Regions from separate parts of the Paenibacillus sp. 3LSP genome, predicted to be linked through region 1. Evidence: predicted binding sites of a transcription regulator. Region 1 holds the regulator's gene; each other region holds the start of a gene.
The links. Region 1 encodes Rex, which represses fermentation and respiration genes when NADH is low (regulators of the CRP and FNR family bind a similar motif). Its sites were predicted from a motif close to TTGTGAAATATTTCACAA; they were not measured.

Region 1 (3,272 bases):
TTGGGGATTCATATGAAGTATTTTACGGTTGTGCATACGCTGACCCGGCTGTATAAAGACAGCAAGACGGGGCAATTGGCCAACCTCCGCAGCACGCTCGAAGCGTCAGCCGCAGAGAAATCCTCGGATTGGTGTTCGGTCATCGACGGAATCTTCCCTACGCTGGTGGATGTGAAGGAGAGCTGGGACAAGCTCAGCGAGTTGCTGTTCAGCTTAATGCCTGACCGCAGTGACGCCGCCCCTGGTGATCCTGGACAGTTCGTGTACCGGTTGCTGCCGAATCGCAAGCCCAAGGATTGGGAGACGTTGACCGCGCTAGAGAATCAAATTTATGTAGGTCTCGGCGACGTGCTTCGGAAAGGGGAGCGCCTTCTGTCCGAAATCCGAGAAGAGCAGGACGATTATGCAGCGGAGAGCTTGATCACCGATATTAGCGGGTTGTTTAAAGATTTAGCCGGAGAACGGGAAGCGCTTCGCTTCTTCATGAAGCTAGAGAGCGAGGATACCGTCTATTGGATGGAAGCGAACGGGAACTTCCGCAGCCGGTCGCTGCAAATGTATGCGGTGCCGATTGACGTCAGCGCTCAGTTGAAGCAATTTTTCTTCGATCGGAAGAAGAGCGTCGTCATGACGTCTGCGACTTTATCTGTAGATAAATCGTTCCAATATATGATTGAGCAGCTTGGCTTGACGGAGGCAGCGGAAGAGGATCGGCTGATCACCGCGATGCTGCCATCGCCGTTTAATTACCGTGATCAGGCGTTGCTGGTGATTCCGCGCGATTTTCCAAGTGTGAAAGGCAGCGTGGGGGATGATCATTTCATTAACACGCTGGTTCAATCGCTGGCGGATGCCGCGGTGGCGACACAGGGGCGCATGCTAGTGCTGTTTACATCGTACAAGATGCTCAGGCAGGTGTATGACCCGCTGAAAGAACGGCTTGCAGCGGAAGGCATCACGGTGATCGGGCAAGGGATGGACAGCGGCAGCCGCACCAAGCTGACCCGGCGCTTCCAAGGGAACAGCGCATCGGTGCTGCTCGGGACAAGCAGCTTCTGGGAAGGGGTGGATATCCCTGGCGAGGCGCTGACCAGTTTAGCAATTGTACGCTTGCCGTTCCAGCCGCCAAACCATCCGCTGGTGGAAGCGAAGAGCGAACGTCTGCAGCGGGAGAAGAAGAATCCATTCATGAAGCTGTCTGTCCCGCAGGCGGTCATTCGCTTTAAGCAAGGGTTCGGACGACTTGTCCGTTCGTCGCAGGATCGCGGCATCGTGATCGTTTATGATACCCGGATCCTGGAATCATATTATGGAAAATATTTCTTATACTCATTGCCAGGACCGAAGATGGAGCATATGCCATTAACTCAAATGGTGCCGCGTATCTCGGAATGGTTAAATCCCGAAGCCTAAGCCGCTTCATAGATCGTAATGGAGAATAGGGGGAACAATGCATGAAGTCAGATAAAATTTCGGACGCTGTCGTCCGCAGACTGCCGGTTTACCTGCGTTTTTTAAATGAACTCAGCCGCCGTGAGGTGCCAACGGTGTCCTCCCAGGAGCTTGGACAGAAGCTGGATCTTAATCCGGCGCAAATCCGTAAGGATTTAGCTTATTTCGGCGATTTTGGCCGGAAGGGGATCGGCTACGATGTCGCTTATTTGATTGAGAAAATTCAACAAATTTTAAATCTGGACCAACAGATTAACGTCGCGCTGGTGGGCGCCGGGAATCTGGGCCAAGCCCTTTCGAATTATAATGCGTATTTGAAGGATAATATGAAGATTGTTGCGGTGTTCGACGCTTCGCCGGCGAAAATCGGTAAGCAGATCAACAACATTACGATTCAGCCGATCGAAGAGCTGGCGGAAACTGTTCGGGCGAAAAATATCCGCATTGGCATCATCACCGTACCGGATACAGAAGCCCAACGGGTGGCGGACGAGCTGGTGGCCGCCGGAATCGGTGCGATTCTGAACTTCGCGCCAACGATTCTGAAGGTTCCGCCGGAAGTTCGGATTCATGCGGCTGATTTCACCACAGATTTGCTGAGCTTGGCTTACTACTTGGAAAACGGAAAGGAAACAAGCAACGTATGAGTCGGAAATGGTTAATTAAGAACGGGACGTTTGCCGTTTTAGATGCGGATCGTCCTGTGGTTCACGGATATATGCTCGTTGAGGGCGATACGATCAGCTATATCGGGGAAGAGCGCCCGGAAGGCGTGGAAGGCGCCGAGACTTTGGACGGCAAAGGGTTGTTATTCTTGCCGGGCCTGATCAATACCCATGGCCATGCGGCGATGTCGCTGCTGCGCGGTTACGGAGATGACATGGTGCTGCAAACCTGGCTGCAGGAGAAAATGTGGCCAATGGAAGCCAAATTTACGGCAGCGGATGTGTATGCCGGTACGGCATTGTCCGTGTTGGAAATGCTCAAGGGCGGCACGACGACGTTCCTGGATATGTACGATCATATGGACGAAGTGGCCAAAGTCGTGGAGGAATCAGGCATTCGCGCCGTGCTGATGCGCGGGGCCATCGGTTTGTGCTCCCCGGAAGAGCAAGATCAGAAGCTCAAGGAAGCGATCGCGTTTGCGCAGAACTGGCACGGCAAGGCAGAAGGACGCATCACCACGATGATGTCACCGCATGCACCGTACACCTGCCCGCCGGCTTTCATCGAGAAATTTGTGCAAGCTGCCCATGATCTCGATTTGCCAATGCATACGCATATGTCGGAGACGCGCGCCGAGGTAGAGCAGAACGTGAACGATTACGGCGTCCGTCCGGTAGAGCATTTGTTGAAGCTGGGGATGTTCTCCCGCCCAACCCTGCTTGCCCATGCGGTGCATTTGACCGACGAGGAAATCGATATCTTGGCAGCCCACGGAGTTACAATTTCGCATAACCCGGGCAGTAACTTGAAGCTGGCCAGCGGTGTCGCCCGCGTACCTGAACTCTTGAAGAAAGGCGTAGTGGTATCGCTGGGGACCGACGGTCCGGCGAGCAACAATAACCTGGATATGCTGGAGGAGATTCGTTTGGCTGCGCTGATCCATAAAGGCGTATCCGGCGATCCAACGGCGGTTCCGGCACTGGAAGCCTTGAAGATGGGAACGGAATACGGTGCAAAATCAGTCTTCTTGCAAAATACAGGCAAGCTGGCTGCAGGCATGAAGGCAGATATTATCGCCTTGAACACGGAGCAAGCCCATTTCCTGCCGAGAACAGATTATATCTCCCATACCGTTTACTCCGCTGGGGCCAAGG
Region 2 (3,272 bases), on a different contig from region 1:
CGTCTTGGTTCCAGGCGTCTTTCATCATGAAGGCGCCTTTGCGTCCTTCGTCGGTGGAGTCCTTCGTTTTGGCTCGTTCCAGTTGCTGCTGGGTGTAGTCCTCTTTTTTACTCATCTGACGCACCTCCTATACTGTGTGTGGTTACTTAGTATTCCCAAAGTTCCTTTCCGAAAAAAAGAAAACCCGCCAAAGCTCAACCTCCTTGGAGTTCAAGCCTTGACGAGTCCTATCTCAGGATCGTTCTGCTTATTGCGCCTTCACGAACTCGGCCGCCTTCACGCCGGCCTGACGTCCGAAGATGATAATATCGGCTACGGAGTTGCCGCCGATCCGGTTATCCCCGTGCAACCCGCCGGTCACTTCGCCAGCGGCGAACAGCCCTGGGATCGGGTTGCCATCCTTGTTCAACACTTCCGTGTTGGTGTTGATTTTTACGCCGCCCATGGTGTAGTGGATGCCGGGAGCGATTTTGATGGCATAGTACGGTGCGCCGGACAAATCGTAATCCATCCCGGTAGTTCTGCCAAATTCGGCGTCATTTTTACCTTGTACAGCTGCGTTCCAGGTTTCCAATGTCTTCGCCAATGCATCTGCCGGTACGCCCATCGCTTCAGCCAAAGCTTCAATCGTGTCACCTTGGATCACAAAGCCCATCTTTTCATATTGTTGAATCGCTTTAGCCCGGGATTTTACGCCGGAATCAAAAACAAGGTAGGCTGATTTCTCAGGCAGGGCATTGATCGCAGCCGTCACCTTATCACGTGTATCCATTTCATTATAGAAACGTACGCCTTCGCTGGAAACTAGGATCGCACCTTCACCGCGCACGGCCTCGCCGATCAGATAGGATTTCTCCTGTTGAACGGTTGGGTGAACTTGGATCTGATCCATATCCACGGTAACGCCGCCCAACTTCTCAATCATCGTAATGCCATCACCGGTGCTGCCAACTTGGTTGGTCGTGACATATCCCTTTAAGTCCGGTCTAAACTGGGTGATCATTTCCGGATTCGCCCCGTAACCGCCGGTTGCGACGATGACAGCTTTGGCGGTAATCGTTTTTTCCTCGGTATCGTTCAAAACGACCTTCACGCCGCTCACTTTCCCGTCTTGCTGAATAATCTCCTTGACGTTGGCGTTGACAAACAGCGGAATGCCTTGTTCTTCAACGTTTCGTACCAGGCCATCCACCAGGTATTGTCCCACGGCGGAGCCGTCTTCCGGACGGTGGGTGCGTTTTTCGCTCATGCCGCCGGTAATCGTCAGGTTATTCAAGCGGATGCCAATGGCATCAAGCCAATCGATCGCTTCGGCGGAATGGTCAACGAAGTAACGAAGCAGTTCGGTATCGTTCGTATTATGGCCGCCTTTGAGTGTCTCTTCATAGAATTTGTCGTTGCTGTCTTCAATGCCTTGTTCCTTTTGGAATTTCGTTTCTGAGGCGTTCATGCCCGAGGACGATTTCGTTGTATTGCCCCCAGCCACCGGCATTTTCTCAAAAATCACCGGGTTCATGCCGCTCGCTTTCGCTTCAAGTGCCGCGGTCATGCCAGCACCGCCTGCGCCGATGATAATGATATCGTAGCTATCCTTCAACTGATCGTGAGGGGTATAGCTTTTTTCGGATGCGCCGGCTACGGCTTCGGCTTCGCTTTCCTTAGCCTTATCCGTCTGACCGCCCGCCTGCGTCTGGTTCTGATTTTGAGCCTGGTTCTGAGGCTCGTTCCCATTGTTGCCGCATCCCGTGATGACCAGCATCAAGGATAAGACGAGAATGAGTGCTGCTGTTACTTTCTTGTGCATGATAAACCCTCCACTTTTGTCTTTATAGGGACGCTGTTTCTCTTTCGTTCCCCTGGGGAGAGGATAACATAAGGGCTTGTTATGGTAAGTGAAACTTTTCACAATCAAACAGCTATCAAACAAGTTTTGATCTTCCCTGCGCCAAAAAAAACGAAAAGGCAACTCCACCAACCCCAATAGCTTGGCGGAATTGCCTTTATTTTGGCATGCTCTACACAGCTTCCATCTTCTGCGCGGTATACAAGCGGTAGTATAGACCGCGTTTCGCCATCAGCTCGTCATGCGAGCCGGATTCGGCAATCCCCTTGTCGGAGACGTACATGATGCGGTCGCAGTTCTTCACCGTCGACAGCCGGTGCGCGATGATAAATGAGGTGCGTCCCTTGAGCAGCTCGTTTAGGCCTTGCTGGAGCAGACGCTCTGTCTTGGCGTCGATCGAAGAGGTCGCTTCGTCCAGAATCAGAATACGCGGATCGGCCAGCAGCGTCCGGGCGAACGAGATGAGCTGCCGCTGTCCTTGGGACAGCTTCGAGCCGCGCTCATTCACTTCCGTGTAGTACCCTTGCTCAAACTCGCGGATGAACTCGTCAGCGCAGACGGTTTTGGCCGCAGCAATGACTTCCTCTTCGGTGGCGTCCAGCTTTCCATAGCGGATATTATCCATGATCGTACCCGAGAAAATAAAGCTGTCCTGCAGCATAATCCCCATCTGGCTGCGCAGCGACTTCAATGTCACCTGCGAGATGTCGTGACCATCGATCAGAATCGCGCCTTCGCTCACATTGTAGAAGCGAGAGATCAGGTTCACGACCGTGGTTTTGCCCGCACCTGTCGGTCCGACGAGGGCGATGCTTTCCCCGGCTTTGACCTCAAAGTTCAGGTGCTCCAGAATGTTCAGGCCGGGATCGTAAGCAAACGTAACGTCTTTGAATTGGACGTTGCCCTGTACTGGCGGCAATGCCTTCGCCCCCGGAACGTCGCTGACCGTCACCGGTTCATCCAGCGTTTCAAAGATCCGTTCCAGGTACGCTACGGCGTTAATAAAGTTGTTGTACAGCTGTGACAAGTTCAGGATCGGCTGCCAGAAGCGGGCTGCGTAGTTACTCATCGCAAGGATGACCCCGAAGGTCACGCCTTGCGGCCCCATCGCAAGCAAGCCAACCATATAGATCAATGTCGTGACGATCGTCGCCAGGTTATCCACGGAGAACGGGATCAGCGCGTTGTAGCGCAGCGCCCGCATCCATTCCTTGCGGTAGTTGCCGGCGAGGCGAGTGAAGATGCCTTCGTTATGCTTCTCACGGGAGAAAATTTGCGTCACGCCAATCCCGCTGATGCTCTCCTGCAAATAGGCGTTCATGTTAGAGCTTTTGTTAGATACAGCCTGCCATGCCCGGCGCTGCCGGGTTTTGATCAGCAGCATGACGCCGAGGAACACCGGCAATCCGGCCAAGGTGACGAACGACAA
Region 3 (3,272 bases), on a different contig from region 1:
CCGTGCATCGGGTTCGCCCCTGGTGCGAACGGTTCGCCAGCTTTACGTCCGTCCGGCGTGCTGCCTGTTTTCTTACCATATACAACGTTCGACGTAATTGTCAACACCGATTGAGTTGGCAGCGAGTTACGATACGTTTTATGCTTGCGGATCATGCTCATGAACGTTTCAACCAGCTCTACCGCAATTTGGTCAACGCGGTCGTCGTTGTTGCCGTAGCAAGGGAAGTCGCCTTCGATTTCGAAGTCTACTGCAATGCCGTTTTCGTTGCGGATCGGTTTCACTTTCGCATATTTGATCGCGCTGAGCGAATCGGTTGCCACGGACAAGCCGGCGATACCACAAGCCATCGTACGAAGAATGTCACGGTCGTGCAGCGCCATCTCGATCCGTTCGTAGCAGTATTTATCATGCATGTAGTGGATCACGTTCAGGGTGTTGACATACAGCTTAGCCAACCATTCCATCATTGGGATGAAGCGTTTCATTACTTCGTTATAGTCGAGATATTCCGAAGTGATCGCTGGATATTCCGGACCCACTTGGACGCCGGATTTTTCATCCTTACCACCGTTGATCGCGTACAACAGAGCTTTCGCCAAGTTCGCACGAGCGCCGAAGAATTGCATTTGTTTCCCGATTCTCATCGCGGAGACGCAGCAGGCGATCCCGTAATCGTCACCGTAAATCGGACGCATCAGATCGTCGTTTTCGTATTGAATCGAGCTCGTTTCAATCGATACCTTCGCACAGTATTTCTTGAAGGCATCAGGCAGTTGCTCCGACCAGAGCACAGTCAGGTTTGGTTCTGGAGCCGGTCCCAGGTTGTACAGCGTATGCAGGAAGCGGAAGCTGTTCTTCGTTACAAGCGTCTGACCGTTTACGGACATCCCGCCGATCGATTCCGTTACCCAAGTTGGGTCACCGCTGAACAGTTCGTTGTACTCTGGCGTTCTCAAGAATTTCACGATGCGCAGCTTCATAACGAAATGGTCAACCAATTCTTGGGCTGCTTCTTCAGTCAGCGTTCCTTCAGCCAGGTCGCGTTCAATGTAAATATCGAGGAACGAAGATACACGTCCGAGGGACATCGCGGCACCGTCTTGTTCTTTGACCGCTGCCAGATAACCGAAGTACAGCCATTGGAAAGCTTCCTTCGCATTGTTCGCCGGTCTGGAAATGTCGAATCCGTACATTTCGCCAAGCTGTTTCAATTCACCCAAAGCGCGAATTTGTTCAGAAATTTCTTCCCGCAAGCGAATCACATCTTCATCGATGACATCCACTTCAAGGGATTTCAGTTCTTGTTGTTTTTGCTTGATCAAGAAGTCTACGCCATACAGAGCAACGCGGCGATAGTCCCCGATGATCCGACCGCGGCCGTATGCGTCAGGAAGGCCAGTGATAATCCCGGCTTTACGGGCGGCTCTCATTTCCGGTGTATAAGCATCAAATACCCCTTGGTTATGGGTTTTACGAATCGTTGTAAACAGGTTGACGATCTCAGCTGGCAGATCGAAGCCATAAGCTTTGCATGCATTGATAACCATGTTGATCCCGCCGAATGGATGGATCGTGCGTTGGAACGGGGCCGAACCCTGAACGCCAACGATTTGTTCCTTCTCTTTATCCAAATATCCAGGAGCATGGGAAGTAATCGTCGACGGCGTATTCACGTCTACATCCAGGACCCCTCCAGCTTCCCGTTCTTTCACGGACAGCTGCGATACGATATCCCACAACGCTTTCGTGTTCGCCGTAGCGCCTTTCAAGAAGGATTCATTTCCTTCATAAGGATTCACGTTGGATTGGATGAAATCGCGCGTATCCACTTCCTTCATCCATTTCCCAGCTTTGAAGCCTCTCCATGCGTTTTGTGCCTTCGTTTCTGTTACTTCTCTTTCGATCACCGACATCTTGATTCCCTCCATTTATATATGTGGTCGCGGTTGAAGGTCTATCCCGCGCCTCATGATCCCTAAAATTTGTGATACTTTTCACAACTTAGACAATTATGGTACCCGGCCCCGAAAGACCGGGTTCCACTCACTTATTTCTGAGGGATCATTTATACTGTAATCATAGCTCTTCCTATCCAAAAAGATTGTGACAAATATCACATTGAGTGATATTTGTCACCTTTTTTACCCGCCTGTTCACTTATTCTTCAAATCTACCATAGAAGGCATCGCGATAAATCTCAGCCAGCTCGCTGACCAGCGGCAGCTTCGGATTCGCCGTCGTACATTGGTCTTCGAAGGCACGGTCCGCCAGGTAATCGACGCGCGATTCGAAATCCTTCGCATCGAAACCAAGCGCTTGGAACGATTCCGGAATGCCCAGCTTCTTGTTCAGATCGCGCACCGCTTTGATCAAGCTCTTCACGCCTTCTTCCGTCGTGCGAGCCGGCAGACCCAGAATGCGGGCAATTTCTGCATAACGTTCATCGGCAACGAAATTTCTGTATTTCGGCCATGCCGCAAATTTCGTTGGTTTCTTCGCGTTGTAGCGGATGACGTGCGGCATCAGAATCGCATTGGTACGTCCATGAGCCGTACCGTATTGACCGCCCCATTTGTGCGCCAAGCTGTGGTTGATGCCAAGGAATGCGTTGGCGAACGCCATCCCTGCGAGCGTCGAAGCGTTGTGCATTTTCTCACGGGCCAGCTTGTCACCGGTCAGTGCCGATTTCTCCAGGTATTGGAACACCAGTTGGATCGCTTTAATCGCCAGACCGTCTGTGTAGTCGTTCGCCATAACCGAGACATAAGCTTCGATCGCATGCGTCAGTACGTCCATTCCGGTATCTGCGACTGCAACTTTTGGCAAGCTGTATACGAATTCAGGGTCGATAATCGCGACGTCCGGCGTCAGCTCGTAATCCGCCAACGGGTATTTCGTATTGCCGTTGATTTTATCCGTGATTACCGAGAACGAGGTCACTTCGGAACCGGTACCCGACGTTGTTGGAATCGCCACGAACTTCGCTTTTTGGCCGAGACGCGGATATTTGTAGATCCGTTTGCGAATATCCATAAATTTTTGCTTCAGATTGTGGAAGTCGGTATCCGGATATTCATAGAACAGCCACATGCCTTTGGCTGCGTCCATCGGCGAACCGCCGCCCAGCGCGATAATGCAGTCCGGCTGGAATTTCGCCATCAGCTCTGTACCGCGTTGTACAGTCGTGGTCGATGGATCGGGTTCAACGTCCGAGAACACTTCGATGGCGACTGGCGTTTGGCGTTGACGCAAGAAATGTTCGACTCTTT

Region 2: RW092_RS00580 (flavocytochrome c) is a predicted target of Rex. The motif match lies at 1,891-1,908, and genes of this name have one in related genera.
Region 3: pflB (formate C-acetyltransferase) is a predicted target of Rex. The motif match lies at 1,986-2,003, and genes of this name have one in related genera.

Annotation. Positions count from the first base shown of each region.
Region 1 is NZ_JAWDJI010000099.1:852-4,123, reverse strand. Features, by position in the region: gene dinG (ATP-dependent DNA helicase DinG) at 1-1,413, shown strand, start outside; gene RW092_RS08155 (redox-sensing transcriptional repressor Rex) at 1,455-2,099, shown strand; gene RW092_RS08150 (amidohydrolase) at 2,096-3,272, shown strand, end outside.
Region 2 is NZ_JAWDJI010000012.1:515-3,786, forward strand. Features, by position in the region: gene RW092_RS00575 (hypothetical protein) at 1-115, opposite strand, end outside; gene RW092_RS00580 (flavocytochrome c) at 248-1,804, opposite strand; gene RW092_RS00585 (ABC transporter ATP-binding protein) at 2,016-3,272, opposite strand, start outside.
Region 3 is NZ_JAWDJI010000209.1:43,088-46,359, reverse strand. Features, by position in the region: gene pflB (formate C-acetyltransferase) at 1-1,916, opposite strand, end outside; gene adhE (bifunctional acetaldehyde-CoA/alcohol dehydrogenase) at 2,161-3,272, opposite strand, start outside.